DNA from 3 places in the Marinobacter sp. MBR-105 genome. Region 3 is predicted to be linked to each of the others. Evidence: predicted binding sites of a transcription regulator. Region 3 holds the regulator's gene; each other region holds the start of a gene.
What was found. Region 3 encodes sigma-54, which starts transcription at its own class of promoters, with help from an activator protein. Its sites were predicted from a motif close to ANTGGCATNNANNTTGCTNT; they were not measured.
Positions count from the first base shown of each region.

Region 1 (3,509 bases), on a different contig from region 3:
CGCGCCGCCCGGCTGATGGAGATTTCGCCAGTTTCCATAGGTTCCCGCAGCACTTCCAGGACCCGCCGTTCAAACTCCGGCAGTTCATCCAGAAACAACACCCCCCGGTGCGCCAGAGAGATCTCACCCGGGCGAGGACTGCTGCCACCGCCCACCAGCGCCACTGCAGACGCCGTGTGATGAGGCGCCCTGAATGGTGGCTGACGCCAGCCACCTGGCTTTAGCGGCTGGCCAGCAACGGAATGCACGCTGGCCACCTCCATGGCTGCCTCATCTGGCAAACCTGGCAGAATGCCCGGTAACCGGCTCGCCAGCATACTTTTACCGGTTCCTGGCGGGCCGAAAAACAGCAGATTGTGACCGCCAGCTGCGGCCACCTCCAGCGCCCGACGGGGCACTTGCTGGCCTCGCACCTCTGAGAGATCGGCCACAGACACCGCTGCGGAACCGTCTCCCGGCGTTTCAGATCGAGGAACAGGAACCAGCCTGGCACGGCCCGTCAGATGCTCACACACTGTCAGCAGATGGCTCGCGGCAAGCACATCATCACGGCTGGCAAGGGCAGCTTCCTCGGCGTTGTCCTGAGGTAGCAACAGCGAACGGCCTGCTTCGCGAGCCGCCAGTACCGCGGGCAATATCCCCTTGAGGGGCCGAAGCGCACCATCCAGGGACAGTTCCCCGAGAAACTCGTGGCTTTCGAGGCTTTCGGGGGGAATCTGGCCGGAGGCTGCCAGGATGCCCAAGGCAATGGGCAAATCAAAACGGCCACCTTCTTTGGGCAGGTCAGCAGGCGCGAGATTGATGGTGATTCTACGGGCGGGGAATTCGAAACCGGCATTCAGCAGTGCACTGCGAACCCGATCCTTGCTTTCCCTCACTCCGGTTTCCGGCAGCCCGACGATGGATAATGCCGGCAGGCCACCAGACAGGTGCACCTCAACGGTAACCGGGGGAGCAGACACGCCAATGCTGGCGCGCGAATGGACAATAGCGAGCATGACAACCTTCCATGGCACAGAACAATCAGTCGTTGCGGGCAGCGACCCTGCCGCCCGGGCAAACCATCAGGAACTCTGGCGTTGCTCCAGTTCGGCAACACGTTTTTCCAGGGCCTCAACCTTTTCACGGGTTTTCATCAGGACCGCCTGCTGGGCATCAAATTCTTCCCGGGTCACCAGCTCCAGCCGGGACAGAACCGACATCACCGTGGCCCGGGCCTGGGTTTCAAAATCTTCCCGTGCTGCCCGAGCCATATCGGGAACAAACTGGCCAAACTGACCCTGCAACTGAGAAAAAATTTCCTGGGGCCCTTTCATCAATCACCTCTCTTATCGGTTTTTCGGCGATATCAGACTATTTTCCGTGTCGCCGGGGTGTTTGCGGGAGTGTATCACACCCTACCCCCTGCCATACTGTACCCGGTCGGCATTATAATGGCCGCGGCCGATGGCCCGACTGCGCTGTTTTGAGACAATCGCAGGCACAACGCACCACAACAGTGCATCAAGCTGCGCCATTTCGGCACAGACAATAATTAAGAGTTTGTTTTAAAAGCTATTTTTTGCGTTGGCATACCCGATGCTAAAGCCCTCGTACGCAATCCGCACAATTGATGTGCGAGGTGGCAGCATCCCGAACTCAACAACCGGCCGACGGGCCCTCACTGTTGGGACGGCTTTACCAAGGAGAAAGCAATGAAACTTGTGACAGCGATCATCAAGCCTTTCAAATTGGATGATGTCCGTGAGGCACTATCCGAGATTGGCGTACAAGGCGTAACCGTCACTGAAGTCAAAGGCTTCGGTCGGCAGAAAGGCCACACAGAGCTCTATCGTGGCGCGGAATACGTGGTGGATTTCCTGCCCAAGGTCAAAGTGGAGATCGCCATTGGCGACAACCTGCTGGACCAGGTCATCGAAGCCATCACCAAGGCAGCCAATACCGGCAAGATCGGCGACGGCAAAATATTCGTGACTGAACTGGAACAGGCTATCCGGATCCGGACAGGCGAAACCGGCGAAGAAGCGGTCTGATCCAGAACTGACACCCAGCCAACGCAAAAAACTTATAACCTGAAGAGCCTTGTGCGGAGGGCTTCCTATGGAAAGCAATCTCTTTCACCTGCAGTATGCAATAGATACCTTTTATTTTCTCGTGTGTGGCGCATTAGTCATGTGGATGGCCGCAGGCTTTGCCATGCTCGAGTCCGGCCTGGTGCGTGCTAAAAACACCACCGAAATCCTGACCAAGAACGTCGCGCTCTTTGCCGTGGCCTGCACCATGTACCTGGTGTGCGGTTACGCCATCATGTACGGCGGTAACGTCTTCCTCTCCGGCATCGCCGATGTGGACGTGGACGGCGTACTGGGTGACTTCGCCACCCGTGAAGACGGCTTCACCGGCGGCTCCATCTACTCAGCGGCCTCTGACTTCTTCTTCCAGGTCGTGTTCGTGGCCACCGCCATGTCCATCGTGTCCGGCGCGGTTGCCGAGCGCATGAAGCTGTGGGCGTTCCTGGTATTCGCGGTCTTCATGACTGGCTTTATCTACCCGCTGGAAGGCGCGTGGACCTGGGGTGGCGCCGATGTGTTCGGTATGTACAACCTCGGTGATCTTGGCTTCAGTGACTTCGCCGGCTCCGGCATCGTACACATGGCAGGTGCCGCTGCGGCCCTGGCTGGTGTATTGCTGCTTGGCCCGCGTAAAGGCAAATACGGCCCCAACGGTGAAATCCGTGCCTTCCCGGGCGCCAACATGCCGCTGGCCGCTCTGGGTACCTTCATCCTGTGGATGGGCTGGTTCGGTTTCAACGGTGGTTCTGTACTGAAACTCGGCGACGTCGCCAGTGCCAACTCCGTGGCCATGGTGTTCCTGAACACCAACGCAGCCGCTGCCGGTGGCGCTATTGCCGCCCTGATCACCGCTCGCCTGATGTTTGGCAAGGCTGATCTGACCATGCTGCTGAACGGTGCGATCGCCGGTCTGGTAGTAATCACCGCCGAGCCATCCACCCCGAGCGCGCTGACAGCCACTATCTGGGGCGCCCTGGGCGGCATCCTGGTGGTACTGAGCATCGTCACTCTGGACAAGCTGCGCATCGACGATCCGGTCGGCGCCATCTCTGCCCACGGTGTCTGTGGTCTGCTGGGCCTGCTGCTGGTACCGGTTACCAACGGCGATGTCAGCTTCAGCGGCCAAATCATCGGCGCCCTGACCATCTTCATCTGGGTATTCGTAGCCAGTCTGGTCGTCTGGGGTATCCTGAAGGCTGTCATGGGCATCCGTGTGACCGAAGAGGAAGAGTACGAAGGTGTCGACCTCTCCGAATGCGGTATGGAAGCCTATCCGGAGTTTGTCAGCGGCAAGCAGTAACACCGCTACCTATCGGAACGAAAAAGGGCGCCCTTGTGGCGCCCTTTTTCTTTAAGCTCTGGTTCAACCCTCTTCCGGGCGAACCTCATCTTCCAGCGCATCCACCATAAACTGCGGCATGGCCAAGGCACCGTGGT
Region 1 covers NZ_JBRJHG010000009.1:80,187-83,695, forward strand. The annotation lists gene ACSSVV_RS11955 (YifB family Mg chelatase-like AAA ATPase) at 1-998, opposite strand, end outside; gene ACSSVV_RS11960 (accessory factor UbiK family protein) at 1,065-1,316, opposite strand; gene glnK (P-II family nitrogen regulator) at 1,695-2,033, shown strand; gene ACSSVV_RS11970 (ammonium transporter) at 2,101-3,372, shown strand; gene speE (polyamine aminopropyltransferase) at 3,436-3,509, opposite strand, start outside.
Region 1: glnK (P-II family nitrogen regulator) is a predicted target of sigma-54. The motif match lies at 1,566-1,585, and genes of this name have one in related genera.

Region 2 (3,509 bases), on a different contig from region 3:
TGTCCTTCCCCGCCGATTTCGGCCCTCATCCCCAGCACCGCATTGAATGGTGGTATCTCACCGCGAATCTGGAAACCGAAAACGGCGGGCCGCTGGGTCTGCAATGGACGCAGTTCCGGCAGGCCTTGACCCCGAGGTCCGTTGAATCCGAACCGCCGAAGCCGGCACTTTGGCCTCTGGAGGCTGCCTGGATGGCTCACGCAGCGGTGAGCTACAGCGGTCAGCACCGCTTTGCCGAAAAGCTGGCCAGGGGTGACGTCGGGCATGCCGGGGCCACCGCCCAACCCTTTTCAGTCTGGCTGGATCACTGGCGCCTGAGGCCAGCGAGCGGACACGTTGGCTGGCGGCTGTCGGTCGCTACAGAACACTGGTCCTACGATCTGTTGTTGCAGCCGCAAGGTGATCCTGTGGCTCATGGTGACGACGGTTTCAGCGCCAAATCCGCCAGTGGCGAAGGCTCCATGTACTTCAGCCTGGTAGATCTGAAAATTGAGGGAACGGTTACCCTTGAGGGTGACACGTTGAGGGTGGCGGGCACTGGGTGGTTCGACCGGGAGTGGAGCAGCCAGTTTCTCAAAGCCGGACAGCAGGGCTGGGACTGGTTTGCCCTGCATCTGGATTCGGGGGACAAGCTGATGCTGTTCCAGTTGCGGGAAACACAACAGGCATTCCGCTCGGGTACCTGGATTCCAGCCACGGGCGAGCCGGTGGCGCTGGGGCCGGAACAGATCGGGCTGACCTCTGTGGGCCAGCCAGCCGGTTATCCGCGCCGTTGGCAGATAACCCTTCCGGCTTTCGACGTGAACCTTGAGGTCTCCGCGCCGGCAGGGGATTACCGGAATTCCGGGCTCTATCCGTATTGGGAGAGCCCGGTTTCCGTCACCGGAAGCCATTCCGGCGTGGGTTACATGGAGCTTACCGGTTACCAGGCACAATAAGGCCCGGAAACTCACTCAACGGCATTGGCACCGATACGGTGAATGCTGAGGTCGGCACCGTTGAACTCTTCTTCCTCTGTCAGTCTCAGGCCGCTAATGGTTTTGATGGCACCGTAAACGATGAGCCCGCCGGCAAAGGCCACGATCACACCGGCCACCGAGCCAATAATCTGCGACATCAGGCTGACGCCACCCAGGCCCCCGAGCGCTTCCTGGCCGAAGATACCGCAGGCAATGGCGCCCCAGACACCGCATACGCCATGCAAGGGCCAAACACCCAGAACATCATCCAGCCGCTCGATTTTCGCCTGTGCCCACTCGAACAGGTAGACAAAGATGGCGCCGGCCACGCCCCCGGTAATCAGGGCGCCAACGGGGTGCATCAGGTCTGAGCCGGCGCACACCGCCACCAGTCCGGCCAGCGGACCGTTGTGAATGAAGCCAGGGTCTTTGCGGCCGAGCAGCATGGAAACCAGAATACCCCCCACCATGGCCATCAGGCTGTTGACCGCGACCAGGCCACTGATGCCGTCCAGAGTCTGGGCCGACATGACGTTAAAGCCGAACCAGCCCACGGTCAGAATCCAGGCGCCGAGGGCGAGAAACGGAATGTTGGAAGGGGCAAAGGCCACGACCCGACCGTTGCGATAGCGACCGGTGCGGGCGCCGAGCAGCAGCACCGCAGCGAGAGCAATCCAGCCACCGACAGCATGCACCACAACGGAGCCGGCGAAATCATGGAAGGACGCACCAAACTGGTTCTCCAGCCAGGCCTGGAAACCAAAGTTCCCGTTCCAGATCAGGCCCTCAAAGAAAGGATAGACGAAGGCCACGATCAGGCCCGAGGCAATCAGCATGGGGTAGAAGCGGGCACGCTCTGCGATACCGCCGGAAACGATCGCCGGAATGGCCGCGGCGAAGGTCATCAGGAAGAAAAATTTGACCAGTTCATAGCCGTTGGCGGAGGTGAGTTCGGCGGCGCCATTGAGAAAGTGCCCGCCATAGGCGATGTAGTAGCCGATGAAAAAATAGGCGACTGCGGATATGCCGAAGTCGGTCATGATTTTAACCAGGGCATTGACCTGATTTTTATGGCGAACAGTGCCCACTTCCAGGAACGCAAAGCCGGCGTGCATGGCCAGCACCATAATGGCGCCAATCAGAATGAAGAGCGTGTTGGCGCTCTCGGTCAGGGTGTGTACGGCACTCGTGATATCCACGGGTTTTTCTCCTGAGTGTTTTGATTACGCGGCTTCTGATGAGCCGTTGTGCATTGTTGGGGTGCGACTTAAGCAAGTGCTGTTCCAAAACAATGCATATCAAGTACTGCAGGGGGGTTGGAGAACCTGAGGGCGCCGAGGGAGGTATTTATCTGCGTCAAAGTGCACCAGAGGCGTGCGCATCAAGGGCTTGTGCACCAATCTGGATAGGGCGCGAGGCAAGGTTTTACTACCAGGTAATCTCGCTGGGCGTATCCCGACCGGGCTCAATGCCAATAATGGCTTCTTGCGACTCGCTTTCGGAACGAATCAGCTCGCGAAGGCGCAGTTCCTGCTCTTCCATGGGCTCTGACAGATCGATAACGATTTCAACCCGCCGGTTCTTGGCTCGGTTTTCCGGCGAGGTGTTGGGTACCCGTGGTTCGGTGTCGGCCAGACCGGTCACCCGGATGCGGTCCGGAGTCACCTGCTCCCGAGCCAGCAGAACATTAGCCACCGCGGCGGCACGGGCTGCGGACAGGTCCCAGTTACTGTAGAAACGTTCGGTGCGGATGGGCACGTTATCGGTATGGCCTTCAATGGCGAGGTCGCCGGGCATGTCGGCCAGAACCTCCGCCATATCCAGAAGCAGGCCTTCGAATTCCCAGGTCAGTTGGGCTGAACCTGAGGCAAACGAGCCCTTCTCCTCAATGCGAATGATGATGCGGCGCTGATCTTCCGAGACGTTGATCCGGCCATCCAGAATCGCCGGTTCCAGCACTTCAAGAATCCGGGCCATGTTGGCGTCCATCTGTTCCTGGATGGATTCCTCAATGGCTTTCTCTTCGGGGCTTTTCAGAGTCTGGATTTCGGGCTGTACGTCGGTGGTGGTCTGTTTGACTTCATTGACCACCGTGGGCTCTGGCGGCGCCGGCGAAAACTTGTCGAAGATCGGGCTGGTGCCCTGAGGGATCTCAAGCGCAGGCACTTCCCGCTGCACTCCGAAGGCCTTGGAGAGTTCACCGGCGATCTGTTTGAACTTCTGGGCGTCGATTTCCGAAAACGACAGGAGCAATACGAAAAAGCACATCAGCAGCGACATCAGGTCGGCAAATGTGACAACCCACGCAGGAATCCCGGGCTTTTCCTCTTCTGGCAAATCATCCATGTTTAACCGCCTGCCGTTTCCGCATCGCCGTTTCTGGCCCGCTCTTTGGGCGAAAGATAGCTGGACAGCATCTGCTCGATAATGCGCGGGTTGGTGCCTTCCTGGATGGCGACGAGGGCGTCAATATAGAGCGATTGCATGCGGGCCTCCTCCGTCATGCGCAGGGACAGCTTGTCGGCAATGGGGGTAGCGATCATGGTGGCG
Region 2 covers NZ_JBRJHG010000011.1:107,185-110,693, reverse strand. The annotation lists gene ACSSVV_RS13825 (lipocalin-like domain-containing protein) at 1-938, shown strand, start outside; gene ACSSVV_RS13820 (ammonium transporter) at 950-2,158, opposite strand; gene ACSSVV_RS13815 (flagellar motor protein MotB) at 2,388-3,305, opposite strand; gene pomA (flagellar motor protein PomA) at 3,308-3,509, opposite strand, start outside.
Region 2: ACSSVV_RS13820 (ammonium transporter) is a predicted target of sigma-54. The motif match lies at 2,228-2,247, and genes of this name have one in related genera.

Region 3 (3,509 bases):
TTCTGGCCATGGCATTGCTGGCCGGCCCGGCATCGGCATTCAACCTGGATTCCGATATCCCCATAAAGGTCAGTGCAGATTCGGCCCGCCTGGATGAAAGCGCCGGAACGGCCGTTTACACCGGCGCTGTCGAACTGATTCAGGGCGAAACCCGGCTGGACGCGGATCGGGTGGTACTTTACCGCAACCAACAGGGTGTCAGCCGGATTGAAGCCGCCGGCAACCCCGCCCATTACCGGCAACCCGGCCAGGAAGGCGAAGGCACGACCGATGCCAAGGCCCTGAACATCACCTGGTCTGGCGATGAAAACCTGGTTATTTTTGAACGCCAGGCCGTTATTGAACAAGACGGCAACGTATTCCGGGGCGACGTCATTCACTACGACACCGTTCGCCGCGTTGTTACTGCGGAAGGCGGCACGCCATCCGACGGCGGCTCCGGCCGGGTGGAAATGGTGATTCAGCCTCGTAATTCAGCTCAATCCAGTGACGGGAAAGGTTCGGATGGCAGTTCTCAGGGCCAGTAATCTGGCAAAAAGCTACAAGCAGAAAAAAGTGGTGCTGGATGTTTCTCTGGAAATTCGCTCCGGCGAGATTGTCGGCCTGCTCGGCCCCAACGGCGCCGGCAAGACCACCTGCTTCTACATGATCGTGGGCCTGGTGCCTGCGGATCACGGCCGGATCACCATCGACGCCAAGGACATCACCCCGCTGCCAATGCATGGGCGCGCCCGCAAGGGCATCGGTTACCTGCCCCAGGAAGCCTCCGTGTTTCGCAAACTGACCGTGCGGGACAACATCATGGCCATCCTCGAAACCCGCAAAGGCATGAGTCGGGCGGAACGGGAGGCCAAGCTGGAAGAGTTGCTGGAAGAGTTTCATATTACTCACATCCGAGACAGCGTGGGTATGGCGCTATCCGGAGGCGAACGCCGCAGGGTTGAAATCGCCCGGGCGCTGGCCATGGAGCCCGCGTTTATCCTGTTGGACGAACCCTTCGCGGGCGTAGACCCTATCTCCGTCAGTGACATCAAGCACATTATCCGGCACCTGCGGGATAAAGGTATTGGCGTGTTGATTACCGACCACAACGTTCGGGAAACCCTCGACATCTGCGAGAATGCCTACATCGTTTCCGGCGGCCACATCATCGCCTCCGGCAATGCCGAAGCCATTCTGGCAAACCAGCAAGTGAAAGAAGTGTATCTGGGTGATGAGTTCCGGCTCTGACCTGATAAAACAGGGTTTATCCGAGGTCTGATTGTTTTGATGATCTGTAGCAAGTAAACTCGGCAAAAAACTTGCTTATACTGTTCACAGACAATGGCAAGTAACCAGCGTACAACATTTTTTTCGGCCTGTGCGCCGGCAAAGCAACAACCGGGATGCCCATGAGTTATGGATCTTGAGCCATGGTTATGAAAGCCTCATTACAGCTTAAGCTGGGCCAGAGTCTGACCATGACGCCCCAGCTGCAGCAGGCCATACGCCTGCTACAGCTTTCTACCCTCGATCTCCAGCAGGAAATCCAGCAGGCGCTGGAATCCAACCCAATGCTGGAAACCTCAGAGGACGATGAGCACCCTGAAGGCGACGAGCGCGAAGAGCACGAGCACAGTGAAGCTTCCAGCTCTGAGGCCAACCAGGACGACAGCCACCAGGACGCGAGCCCGGACTGGGACGAAACCGAGAACGGCCCTGACTGGTCGTCCGAGAACGATATTCCGGACAACATTCCCGATGATCTGCCAGTGGATACCGCCTGGGACGACATCTACCAGTCTGCCCCGGCTCCGGCCAGCAAAGGCGAAGACGAGCACGAATCGGATTTCGAAACCCGGAACTCGCCTACCGAAACCCTGCAGGATCACCTTGAGTGGCAGCTGAACCTGACACCTCTGAGCGAGCGGGATCAGGCCATTGCCCACGCGCTGCTGGATGCTGTGGATGAGCGCGGCTACCTGACGTCTGACATTGAGGACATTCACGCAGGCCTGCTGGACGAAACCGAAGAAGACCCGTTGGAACTGGACGAAGTGGAAGCGGTACTCCACCGCCTGCAACACTTCGACCCGCCCGGCGTGTTCGCTCGGGATCTCCAGGAATGCCTGCTGATTCAGCTCAACCAGCTGCCACCGGATACCCCCTGGCTGCGCCAGGCGAGACTGGTGGTTACCCAGTTCCTGCACCTGCTTGGCAACCGGGACTACGCGCAACTGTTACGCCGCAGCCGGCTCAAGGAAGACCAGCTGAAACAGGTACTGGCCCTGATCACCAGCCTGAACCCTCGCCCTGGCGATGTCGTGGACCGGGCCGAACCGGATTACGTTATCCCGGACGTTATCGTACGCAAACACGAAGGCCGCTGGCGGGTTGAACTCAACCCGGAAATCGCTCCGCGTATCCGGGTGAATGCCAGCTACGCGTCACTGATCCGCCGGGCTGACAGCAGTGCCGATAACACCTACCTGCGCGACCAGCTGCAAGAAGCGAAATGGTTTATCAAGAGCCTGCAAAGCCGGAATGAAACCCTGCTGAAAGTGGCCACCCGCATCGTTGAACACCAGCAAGGGTTCCTGGATCAGGGCGAAGAAGCCATGAAGCCTCTGATCCTGTCTGACATTGCCCAGGCGGTGGAAATGCACGAGTCCACGATTTCCCGGGTTACCACCCAGAAGTACATGCACACGCCCCGCGGTATTTTTGAGCTGAAGTACTTTTTCTCCAGCCACGTCAGCACCGCCGAGGGCGGCGAATGCTCGTCTACAGCCATCCGGGCGATGATCAAGAAGCTGATTGCCGAGGAAACCCCGAAAAAGCCATTGAGCGATAGCAAAATTGCAGCCATGCTAGGGGAACAGGGAATCAACGTGGCGCGGCGTACCGTGGCCAAATACCGGGAGGCCATGCATATTCCTCCCTCGAACGAACGAAAACGCCTGGTTTAAACTTTCGCCGGTGCAAGATGCACTGGCACGCAATCCGGCAAGCACGCCGGCAGTATGACAACAGGAGACGCCTATGCAACTCAACATTTCAGGCCATCACGTAGAACTGACTCCCGCTCTGAAGGATTACGTCAACACCAAGTTCGAGAAGCTGGAGCGTCACTTCGACCACATCAGTAACTGCCAGGTCACCCTGGAGGTCGAGAAGGTGCGCCAGATGGCGGAAGCCACGCTGCACGTGATTGGTGGTGAGATTCACGCAAAGGCAGAAAATGAGGACATGTACGCCGCAATCGACGCTCTGGTCGACAAGCTGGACCGTCAGATCCTCAAGCACAAGGAAAAGAACGTAGACCGGATGCACGGTAACGGCGGTCGCTGAAGCGCGAACCTTACCGGGTGTTTCATGAAACGAGCTGCGGCGGGGCTAACCGGCCGCAGCCTTTTTTTTACGGACATGCAGTCGATCCATGAGCGAGCCATCCCTGACCATCGACAATATTCTTGCCCCTGAACTGACCCTCTGTAAGGTGCCGGCCTCAAGCAAGAAACGTGTGCTGG
Region 3 covers NZ_JBRJHG010000008.1:124,313-127,821, reverse strand. The annotation lists gene lptA (lipopolysaccharide transport periplasmic protein LptA) at 1-527, shown strand, start outside; gene lptB (LPS export ABC transporter ATP-binding protein) at 505-1,230, shown strand; gene ACSSVV_RS11185 (RNA polymerase factor sigma-54) at 1,419-2,948, shown strand; gene hpf (ribosome hibernation promoting factor) at 3,022-3,330, shown strand; gene ptsN (PTS IIA-like nitrogen regulatory protein PtsN) at 3,419-3,509, shown strand, end outside.